DNA from 2 places in the Mesorhizobium sp. WSM4904 genome. Region 2 is predicted to be linked to the other one. Evidence: predicted binding sites of a transcription regulator. Region 2 holds the regulator's gene; the other holds the start of a gene.
What was found. The regulator PhoB, encoded in region 2, activates phosphate uptake and scavenging genes when phosphate is short. The targets are predictions, from matches to a motif close to TGTCATNNANCTGTCAT.

Region 1 (5,435 bases), 1.7 Mb from region 2:
TCACCGGCTTCGGTGCCATGGCGCTGGTCGGCTTCTATGCGGCGCTGGCGCCGAGCATCCTGGCGCAGCAGCTTCACGTGACCAACCACGCCGAGGCCGGCGGGCTGTTCTTCGAACTGTCGATCGTGGCGGCCGCGACGATCCTGGCGACGGCACGACTGTCGAGCCGCTTCACGATGCTTGCCGCGCTCGTGTCGATGATCCCGACCGTGGCGCTGATCGTCGCGGCCCAGGTCTTCGCCTCCACGGCAATCATGGTCATCGGCACGGCGCTGTGCGGCGTTGCCGCCGCCTTCGGCTATCGTGGCGGCCTGCAAGTGGTGAACCACATAGCGCCGGCCGACCGCCGCGCCGAGGTGGTTTCGGCCTTCTTCGTCTGCTGCTTCTGCGGCAATGCGCTGCCGGTCATCGGCATCGGCGTGCTGTCGAGCCTGACCAGTGCTATCGTCGCAAGCCTGGCCTTTGCCGGCATGATCACGATCTTCGCGCTGGTGGCGCTGGGGTTCGGCCTGCGCTACGCGAGGTGATCTCGAACAGCGCAGCGATGCCTCAGCCGTTCGGCGTTTCGGGCGAAAGGTGCGCGCGCTGGCGCGGCACGCCGAGGCCGGTGTCCGGAGGCTCGCCCGCGGCCGGCCGCCCCTCGATCATTTGCACGACCCGCCAACGGCCGAAACGATAATAGGCGGCGGCCAGCATGAGCGAAGTTATCGAGCCAGCCGGGAAACTCCACCAAAGCGCCTCCTGGCCGATCACGCTCCTGAAGGAATAGGCGAAGCCGGTGCGAACGATCAGCACCGAGATGATCAGGATGATGAGCGGCGGCATGACGGCGCCGGTAGCGCGCACCGTGGCGAACAGCACGATGGTGATGCCGAACAGGATGAAGGACCAGGACGCGACCTTGTTGATGTGGGCGGCGATGTCGATCGCAATGCTGTCGCCGGTCAAGAACAGGCTGAGCACCGCGCGATCGAAAACGAACAGCAGTGCCACCAGCGCGCCGGTAAGCACGAGGTTGAACCCGACGCCCGAAGCGGCGACCCTGCCGATGCGATCCCAGCGCCCGGCGCCGACATTCTGCGCCGCCATCGAGGAGACTGCGGCGCCGATGGCCAGAGCCGGCATCTGGATATAGGTCCAGAGCTGCGCCGCGATGCCGTAGGCCGCTGCGACCTGCGAGCCGTAGGAATTGACGATCCCCATCACGGTCAGCGCCGCGGCCGAGATGACGATCATCTGCAGGCCCATCGGCACGCCCTTGAAGACGACGATGCGCAAAAGCGCCGGGTCCGGTTTGAGCAGGGCGAGGTCGCCGCCCGCCAGCCGCAGCGGATTCTTGCGCGCATAGAGCACGATCAGGATGGCGACCACGCTCACCGTCTGGCCGATCAGCGTCGAGGTGGCTGAACCGGCAATGCCAAGCTCTGGGAAGGGGCCGATGCCGCGGATCAGCAGCGGGTTCAAAACGACGTCGAGCACGACCGCCAGCGCCATGAAGACAAACGGCGTGCGCGAATCGCCAGCGCCGCGCAGCACGGTCATGACAAAGGACAACAGGTTCATCATCGGCACGGCGACGAAGATGATGCGCAGATAGGCGCGCGCCAGCGGCAAGGCGTCCGCCGGCGTGCCGAGCCCGGTGAGGATGGCGTCGACCCAGATCCAGCCGCAGACCGCGAACACCATCGAGACGAGGAAGAAGAAGGTCGCGCTGGTGCCGACGATGCGCCGTGCCTCGGCCAAGTCGCGGGCGCCGACGGACTGCGCGACCAGGATGGTCGCCGCCATGCCGATGCCGAACACCGTGCCGAGGATCAGGAACAGCACCAGATTGGCGTTCGAGGTCGCGGTCAGCGCCGCCTCGCCGAGGAAGCGCCCGACCCAGACGGCGTTGATCGAGCCGTTGAGCGACTGCAGCACGTTGGAGCCGAGCACCGGCAAGGCAAACAAAAGCAGCGTGCGCGGAATCGGGCCGCTGGTCAGGTCGCCGGTCCGCCGGCGAGCGGGCTTGTTGTCATCCATGTTGTTATCCATGGTGGGGCGGGCACCGAAAATGAATCAGGCCCGCGATGCTATCGCAGGCCTGACGGTGATGCATCCCTTGCGGGCTGGATGCCTCGTGGCACCCGACACGATGAACGGTTTTAGTTCGCGGCGAGGCTATTTCCAGACAGGCCGGGGATCGTGACCTGATAGACAAGGAAGGTGGTGTCGACATCGGCGCCATCCTCGGCCTTGTAGGGCGCGCCGACCTGGAAACCGTCCTGGGTCAGGAAGTCGTTGTCGTTGGCAACGAACAGGAAATAGTCGTCGGGCAGCTTCGGATCGAGCACGCTCACCAGCGACATCGCTTCCCACTTCTCCGAGAGGTTGTTCTTGTCGTTCGGCGCGCCATTGTGCAGGCCGAAGCGGCCGAGCTCACTCTTGTCGTTGATATCGACGAAGGCGGTGAGCTTGGCCGGCGTCACCGACGGGTCGAGCACGCCCTTCGGCGCGACCGGCTTGTTGGCGGCGTCGAACGGACCATTGGCGATATCGGTCGCGCCCGTCAGGTCGACAATGTTGATCTTGCGGTAGACAGACTCGGCGTCCTTCAGGCCCTGGCCGTTGCCGCTGTCACGCGACAGCATCAGGAAGCTCTTGTCGGACAGCGCCACGATCTCGCTCTGCGCGGCCACCTTGGTCCTGCCTTTGGCGTCCTTGAACACCGGCAGCGGCACGACATATTCGTGCGCCAGCTTGAGGTGGGCGAGGTCGGAGGCGTCATAGACGAGCGCGCGGGTGTTCTGGCGCGTCGAACCGGAATCGCCGCCATCCTGGCGCGGCGCCGACTGCAGCACCGCGATCAGGAACTTGCCGTCCGGCGTCATCGACATGCCTTCGAGGCCCTGGTTGTTCTGACGGCCGGTCTCGGGATCCTTCGGATCGGGCTCGGCCGCGCCCGGGCCGGGATTATTCGAGGCGAAGTTCGGCTTGCCGTGGCGCATCGGCACAAGGGCCGCCGGCGGCTGGGTGGCCGACATCAGCCGGCCGTCGGCCGAGAAGCGGTAGATGTTGGGGCCATATTCGTCGGAGATGAACATGGTGCCGTCGGGCAGGCGCACGATCGCCTCGTCGTCCAGCGCCAGCTTGCCGTTGTCGGCCTGCGGCAGGATCGGCATGTCGCCGGCGGCCGGGCGCACGCCGTTGAGCGGATCAAGACCGGTGGCGTCGGCGCCCTTGTCGTCGGTCAAGAGCATGGTGTCGGCTAGCGTCGCCTTGACGCCCGACTGTTCCTGGCTGGCGGCGGGCGCGGCGCCCGGAGCGGTCGGCGTCAGCTCGATCGAAATGGTGTTGAGGCGCGGGCGGTAGTCTGTGGTGCCGACGACGTTGTAGCCGCGGTCCGGCAGCAGCCACAGCGAGCCCTTGTAGCCGGCGCCGTCACGCGTCCAGGACTTGGTGTCGATCGACATGCCGGAGCCCGAACCGAAGGTCTCGCCGAACTTGTCCTTCTGGCTGGCCGGAATGCGGCCGATCCCGACAAGCCCCTTGTTGACATAGGCGACGCCGTCGGCGAGCGCCGGGGTCAGGGTGGTGAACAGGGCAAGCGCGATGCCGAGCGAGACAGTGCGGTTCAAACGTTTCATGGATATCCCCTTCTTGACGAACAGATCGGCCAATGCCTGGAAGGGCGCGGCATCGAAGATGCGGCGAGCCGGTTTCCGTCGAGCGGTCTAGGACTTGAACGTGATGGTTGCGTGACAGTTTCCCTTCTCCCACAAGGGGAGAAGGGAAAAGCGCTCAATCGCTTTCCCGCGCGATCAGCTCCAGCGGCCAGACCTCGCGGATGGTACGCGGTCCCTCCGGGCCGGCGAAGGCAGGGAGCGAGGCGAGCAGCATCTCGGCCAGTCGCCGGCCCATGGGCTCCAGCGACGGACGGAAGGCGGTCAACGCCGGCGAGAAGTAGCGGCAAAGCGGCGTGTCGACGATGACGATCACCGCTATGTCGTGGCCGGGCCTGATGCCCATCTCGGCCAGCGCCTTGCAGCCGCCGAGAGCCATGGCGTCATTGTTGAAGATGATCGCTGTCGGCCGGTCCTTGGAGAGCATCACGCGCGGCGTCACCTGGTAGCCGCCGGACTCGTTGATGAAGCCGTCGGCGATCAGGCCGGGGTCGACTTCGATGCCGTGCCTCTTCAGCGCCTTGCGGTAGCCGTCGAGGAACAGGTAGCCGAAGTTGAGATCAAGCGAAGGGCGGATGGCGGCAATGCGGCGGTGGCCGCGCGCGACCAGCCGGTCGACGGCTTCATCACCCGCCCTCTCGAAATCGATATCGAGCGAAGGATAGGTATCCCCGCCGGATTGACTTCGGCCAAGCGTGGCGAAGGGAAAGCCGGCCTTGCTGAGGTAGTCGATCCGATCGTCTTCCCGCCGTGTATTGGCCAACACGACCGCGTCGGCCCGGCGCGTCTCAACCACGCGGCGCAGCCTCTCCTGCTGATATTGGCCTGGCTCACCCATGACGACCATCAGATCTAGGTCATACTCGGCGAGCCGCGCCTGCAGCCCGGTCAGGAAGGGAATGAAGAACGGCTCGCCATATTGCTGGTCGCCCGGATGCGGCTGCAGCATGAAGGCGATCGAGCGGGTGGCGCCCTGGCGCAGGCTGCGGCCGGACTGGTTGGGCGAATAGTTCAGCTTCCTGGCCGCCTCCAGCACGCGCTGGCGGGTCTCGGCATTGACGTCGGCGCGACCGTTCAAGGCGCGCGACACGGTGCCGATCGAAATGTTCAGGTGACGCGCGAGATCGTGGATGCTGGACGCCAAGGCAGGTTCTCCCCCTTCTTCGCTAGCACCGGCCGGCGCTCAGGCCAAGCAGCCGATGACGATTTTCGCGAGTGGGTGATTGACATTCTACGCCATCGGGTGTGTTGTCGTAAACGTTTACGGGAAAACGTTTACGGTACGCCGTGGATGCCGTGACGGTCGGCCTGGAGGGGCCGAACGGGAGGAGTGCTGGATGATGAAGGTCGTCCTGGTCGGGTGCGGAGCCATGAGCAGGCACTGGCTCGATGCCGCAAGGCAGATCGACGGGCTTGCCGTCGTCGGTCTCGTCGATCTCGATGCCGAGCGGGCGAAGGCGAGGGCGCGCGAATACGGGCTTGCCGCAGCCGTCATCGGCACCAGCGTCGACGCCGTTCTCGACCAGACGAAGCCCCACGCCGTGTTCGACGTCGTGGTTCCCGCGGCCCGGCGCGAAGTGGCCTTCTCCGCTTTCGCCCATCATTGCCATCTGCTCACCGAAAAGCCGCTCGCCGACAGTCCGCAAAATGCCCGCGCCATCATCGAGGCTGCCCGTCGCGCCGGACGCGTCCACGCCGTCGTCCAGAACCGCCGCTATGTCGCCAATGTCAGGCGGATCCGGCGGTTTCTGGACTCCGGCGCCATCGGCAAGC
Region 2 (5,435 bases):
GCCGCGACGCCGGCGCAGACTTCGTCCTTCTTGATCCAGCCTGCGTCGATGACGACGTTGAGATTGTCCTTGGTGATGGCGATCGGGGTCAGGAACAGCGACTTGACGGTGTTGCCGCCAGGCGTGGTGAAGTCCTGGGCGCCGGCGATGTCGGCCATCTTCTTGCCGTCGGCGAGCTGCGAGGCGATCTCGGCGGCGTTCTTGCCGAGCTCGCGGGCGTCCTTCCACACCGACACGGTCTGCGTGCCGAGGGCGATGCGGTTGAGCGCCGCGTGGTCGCCGTCCTGGCCCGAGACCGGAACGGTGCCGGCCAGGCCTTGCGCCGTCAGCGCCGCGACGACGCCGCCGGCAGTACCGTCATTGGCCGCCACGACAGCATCAACCTTGTTGTCGTTGGCGGTCAGGAACTGTTCCATGTTCTTCTGCGCATTGGCGGGCAGCCAGCCGTCCGTATAGGCCTCTCCGACATTCTTGATCTTGCCGCTGTCGATGGCTTCCTTCAGCACTTCCATCGAGCCCGCGAACAGGAAATCCGCATTCGGATCGGCACCCGAGCCCTTGATGAAGACGTAGTTGCCTTCAGGCTTGGCCTTGAACACCTCGCGGGCCTGCATGCGCCCGACTTCCTTGTTGTCGAAGGTCAGGTAGAACACGTCCTTGTTCTCGATCAGGCGATCGTAGCCGACGACCGGAATGCCCTCGTCGAGCGCCTTCTGCACCGCCGGGCCGATCGCCGAGGCATCCTGCGCCAGGATGATCAGCGCGTTTGCGCCCTGCGAGATCAGGCTTTCGACGTCGGTCAGCTGCTTGCCCGGATTGGACTGCGCGTCGGCCGAAATGTATTTGTCGCCGGCCGCCTCGATCGCCTTCTTCATCGCCGCTTCGTCGGTCTTCCAGCGCTCTTCCTGGAAATTCGACCACGAAACGCCGATCACCTTGTCCTTCGCCTCTGCGACCGACGCCAGCGTCAACGACATGGCGACACCCGCCAGCATGGCGGTTGCGAATCTCTTCATGATTTCCTCCCTGCGCCCTTGCGGCGCGACCCAGACTGGCCCGAAGGCCGGTAACAGAGGCTTTTTTTCGAGCCTCGAAAAAACACTGATCCAACGCCGAAGCACTGTCAACTGCGATTCTGATGGTTTTTGAGGTGCCACGAACTTTTTTTCGAGACCCGCAATAAATAATGACAGCTCTGGCCGCTTCTGCCACTATCCTGAAAACAGTTGCACAGGAAGCGCGGAGCCGCTGCCGTCGGAACTGAATGAAACAAAATCTAGAGCGGGTTCGGTGGTGTATCCGCAACCGAACCGATCTGGCGCGTCGCCGACGGCCCATGCATTATCAAGAGGCCGCGCTGACCGGGAGGAGAAAAATGTCGGTCGGAATCCGCCACGACGACCTGCGCCGGCGCAACCGCGCCATGGTGCTCTCGGCCGTGCGCCGCGCCGGCCAGCCGTCGCGTACGGAGATCGCCGCGACCACCGGGCTCAGCCACTCGACCATTTCGGCAATTTCCTCGGACCTGATCCAGGAAGGCATCCTGGCCGAGAGCAAACCGAGCGAGGCGGCATCGCTGAAGCGCGGCCGGCCGCAGGTCGGCCTCGCCCTCAATCCCGAGGCGGCTGCGGTGGTGACGGTGGTGCTGTCGCTGAATTTCCTTTCCGTCGCCGTCATCGACTATGCCGGGCAGGTCATCGCCGAGGAGCAGCGGCGCCTCGATACGCTGACCATGCCGCGCGACGAGCTGATCGGCGAATGCGTGGCGATCGTCCGGCGCCGGCTGGAAGACCCTGACCTCGATGTCCGCAGCGTCGCCCGCATCGCCATGGGCATCCAGGGCATCACCGATTCCCATGCGCGGGCAATGCTGTGGTCGCCGATCACGCCTTTGACCGACATCCCTTTCGCCGACATCCTGGAAAAGGAATTCGGCATCACGGCCACCATGGAGAACGACTGCAACATGATGGCGGTGGCGCTGCAATGGCGCGACCCCAACCGCTATCGCGACAACTTCATTGCTATCCTGCTGTCGCACGGCATCGGCATGGGCCTGGTGCTGAAGGGCGAGCTTTTCACCGGCACGCATTCTTCCGGCGGCGAGTTCGGCCACATGATCCATCGTCCAGGCGGCGCGCTCTGCCGTTGCGGACGCCGCGGCTGCGTCGAGGCGTATGCCGGGAACTACGCCATCTGGCGCAGCGCCATGAAGATGAGCGAGGACGCCGAGCCGGTCGACGTCGGCGACGCCGACATGCGGGCGCTTGCCGCCAAGGCGCGGGAGAAGGACGGCCCGGAGCGCGAGGCATACCGGCGGGCGGGCGAGGCGTTGGGCTTCAGCCTCGGCAGCCTGTTCGCGCTGATAGACCCGGCGCCGGTTGCCATGGTCGGCGTCAGCGCCGCCGCTTTCGACCTGATCGAGCCGTCGCTGCGCGAGGCCATCGCCCAGACCGCCGGTGGCCAGCACTCGGAATCGATCTCCTTCGACACCGAGCCGAACGAACTGCCGCTGATCCGCGAAGGCTGCGCCATGCGCGCACTGACCTTCGTCGACCAGGAGATTTTCGCCCCGGGCGTCCAGGCAAGGGCAGGCGCCGGGAAGAATGTGGCCTGAGCGGCTTTCCGAATCGCCGGAGATTAGCGAAGGCCTTTTGAGCTTTCGTCATTCCAGGGCGGAGCAGGAGCGAAGCTCCGTCGCGAAGACCCTGGAATCCATGCCGTCACCTTGATCGAAATGCGCAGCGGAGCAGAATTCTGCACCGCAGTGCCGCGTCGACGTCACGGAATGGATCCTCGGGTCTGCGCCGCGTCGCTTCGCTCCTTGCTCCGCCCGTGGATGACGAAGCACGAGCGTCTCAGCTACTCACCAACGCATGCGATCCGGTAGCGGACGCGTCAATTCCACGAACGGTGCGCCTAATCCTCGCGGATTGCGTATCCCGCGCCGCGGATGGTGCGGATGACATCGGGCATGCGGCCGTTGTTGACCGCCTTGCGCAGGCGCCCGACATGCACGTCGACCGTGCGCTCGTCGATATAGATCGTCTCGCCCCAGACATTGTCGAGCAACTGGCTGCGCGAGAACACCCGGCCGGGATGCCGCATCATGAACTCGAGCAGCCGGAACTCGGTCGGACCGAGCCTGATCTCGCTCTTCTTGCGGTAGACGCGGTGCGATTCGCGGTCGAGCACGATGTCGCCGACCTTGAGCACGCTGGAAAGCACCTCCGGCTTGGCGCGGCGCAACAGCGCCTTGACCCTGGCCATGAATTCCGGCGTCGAGAACGGCTTGACCAGATAGTCGTCGGCGCCCGTCGAGAGGCCGCGCACCCTGTCGCTTTCCTCGCCGCGCGCCGTCAGCATGATGATCGGCAGCCGTTCGGTCTCGGGCCGCATCCTGAGGCGGCGGCAAAGCTCGATGCCGGAAACCGCCGGCACCATCCAGTCGAGCACTAGGAGATCGGGCACGTTCTCCTGCAGGCGGATCTCGGCCTCGTCGCCGCGGGTGACCACCTCGACCTGATAGCCTTCGGATTCGAGGTTATAGCGGAGCAGCACCCCCAGCGGCTCCTCGTCCTCCACCACCATGATGCGTGGCGCGATCATTTAGCAGGTACCTTCGTTGTCAGGCCGCCGGCGCCGACATCGCCGTCTCGTCCTGCTTCGGACGGTTCGCGGGCAATTGGGTGCCGGTCAGCACATAATAGGCATTCTCGGCGATGTTGGTGACGTGGTCGCCGATGCGCTCCAGATTCTTGGCGCAGAACAGGAGATGCGTGCAGGCCGTGATGTTGCGCGGATCCTCCATCATGTAGGTCAGGAGCTCGCGGAAGACGGAGGTGTATTTGACGTCGATGCGCTCGTCGTCGTTCCGGAGCTTGGCGAGCGCCGTGGCGTCGCCCGCCGTGTACTCCTCGATCACGCCCTGGACCTGGATCAGCACCAGCTGCGCCATCGAGTCGATCGAGTGCGACAGGTCGCGCGGCGCGGCGCTGACGCCGACGGAGCCGACGCGCTTGGCGATGTTCTTGGCGAGATCGCCGATGCGCTCGAGGTCGCCAGCCATGCGGATCGCGCCGACCACGCTGCGCAGGTCGTCGGCCATCGGCTGGCGCTTGGCGATCAAGGTGATGGCGCGATCGTCGAGCTCGCGCTGGCGCGCGTCCATGATGGCGTCGTCGGAGACCACGCGCTGCGCCAGCGCGTTGTCGGAATTGAGCAGGGCCTTGGTCGACGCGCCGACCATCGAGCCGGCGAGATCGCCCATGTCACGGATAAGCTGGCTGATCTGCCTCAGATCCTCGTCGAAGGAAGCGACCGTATGGGCCATGATTATGTCCTCGTATGAAACTCAGCCGAAGCGGCCGGTGATATAGTCCTGCGTGCGCTTCTCGCGAGGCGAGGTGAAGATCTTCTCCGTCCGGTCGAACTCGACCAGCTCGCCGAGATACATGAACGCCGTCTGCCGCGACACGCGCGCTGCCTGCTGCATGTTGTGGGTGACGATCACGATCGTGTAGTCGGCCTGCAGCTCGTCGATCAGCTCTTCGATCTTGGCGGTCGACAGCGGGTCGAGCGCCGAGGCCGGCTCGTCGAGCAGGATGACCTCCGGCTTCACCGCCACGGTGCGGGCGATGCAAAGCCGCTGCTGCTGGCCGCCGGAAAGGCTCTGGCCGCTGGCGTTGAGCTTGTCCTTGACCTCGCCCCAGAGCGCCGCGCGCTTCAGCGCCGACTCGACGCGGTTGTCCATCTCGGCCTTGCTGATCTTCTCGTACAGCCTGACGCCGAAGGCGATGTTCTCGTAGATCGACATCGGGAACGGCGTCGGCTTCTGGAACACCATGCCGATCTTGGTCCTGAGCAGGTTGAGGTCCTGCGAGCGGTCGAGGATGTTCTTGCCGTCGAGCAGCACCTGGCCTTCCGCGCTCTGCTTCGGGTAGAGCTCGTAGATGCGGTTCAGCACGCGCAGCAGAGTCGATTTCCCGCAGCCCGACGGCCCGATGAAAGCGGTGACGCTGCGCTCGGGCAGCGACAGGTTGATGTCCTTCAGCGCCTTCGACTGGCCATAGTAGAAGTTGAGGTTCTTGACCTCGATCTTGGCCTTCTCGACGGCCGTGTCGGCTACGTTAAGGTCGGTGGACAACATCGGTTTCATCTGTCCTCTCTGCGTCCGGTAAGGCTGCGGGCGAAGATGCTCAGCCCGAGAACCGTCAGGGTTATTATGAGTGCGCCCGTCCAGGCCAGTTGCTGCCATTCCTCATAGGGGCTGAGCGCAAATTGGAAGATGGTCACCGGCAGGCTGGCCATCGGCGCGTTGAGATTGCTCGACCAGAACTGGTTGTTGAGAGCGGTGAAGAGCAGCGGCGCCGTCTCGCCGGAGATGCGGGCGATCGCCAGCAATATGCCGGTGACGATGCCGGAAAGCGCCGCGC

Region 1: the regulator PhoB is predicted to act here: its motif matches at 3,727-3,743, upstream of QAZ47_RS16595 (esterase-like activity of phytase family protein).

The regions. Positions count from the first base shown of each region.
Region 1 covers NZ_CP121354.1:3,484,910-3,490,344, forward strand. The annotation lists gene QAZ47_RS16585 (MFS transporter) at 1-527, shown strand, start outside; gene QAZ47_RS16590 (MATE family efflux transporter) at 550-2,022, opposite strand; gene QAZ47_RS16595 (esterase-like activity of phytase family protein) at 2,145-3,626, opposite strand; gene QAZ47_RS16600 (LacI family DNA-binding transcriptional regulator) at 3,781-4,806, opposite strand; gene QAZ47_RS16605 (Gfo/Idh/MocA family oxidoreductase) at 5,000-5,435, shown strand, end outside.
Region 2 covers NZ_CP121354.1:1,821,119-1,826,553, reverse strand. The annotation lists gene xylF (D-xylose ABC transporter substrate-binding protein) at 1-1,016, opposite strand, end outside; gene QAZ47_RS08630 (ROK family transcriptional regulator) at 1,376-2,617, shown strand; gene phoB (phosphate regulon transcriptional regulator PhoB) at 2,920-3,609, opposite strand; gene phoU (phosphate signaling complex protein PhoU) at 3,629-4,336, opposite strand; gene pstB (phosphate ABC transporter ATP-binding protein PstB) at 4,355-5,158, opposite strand; gene pstA (phosphate ABC transporter permease PstA) at 5,155-5,435, opposite strand, start outside.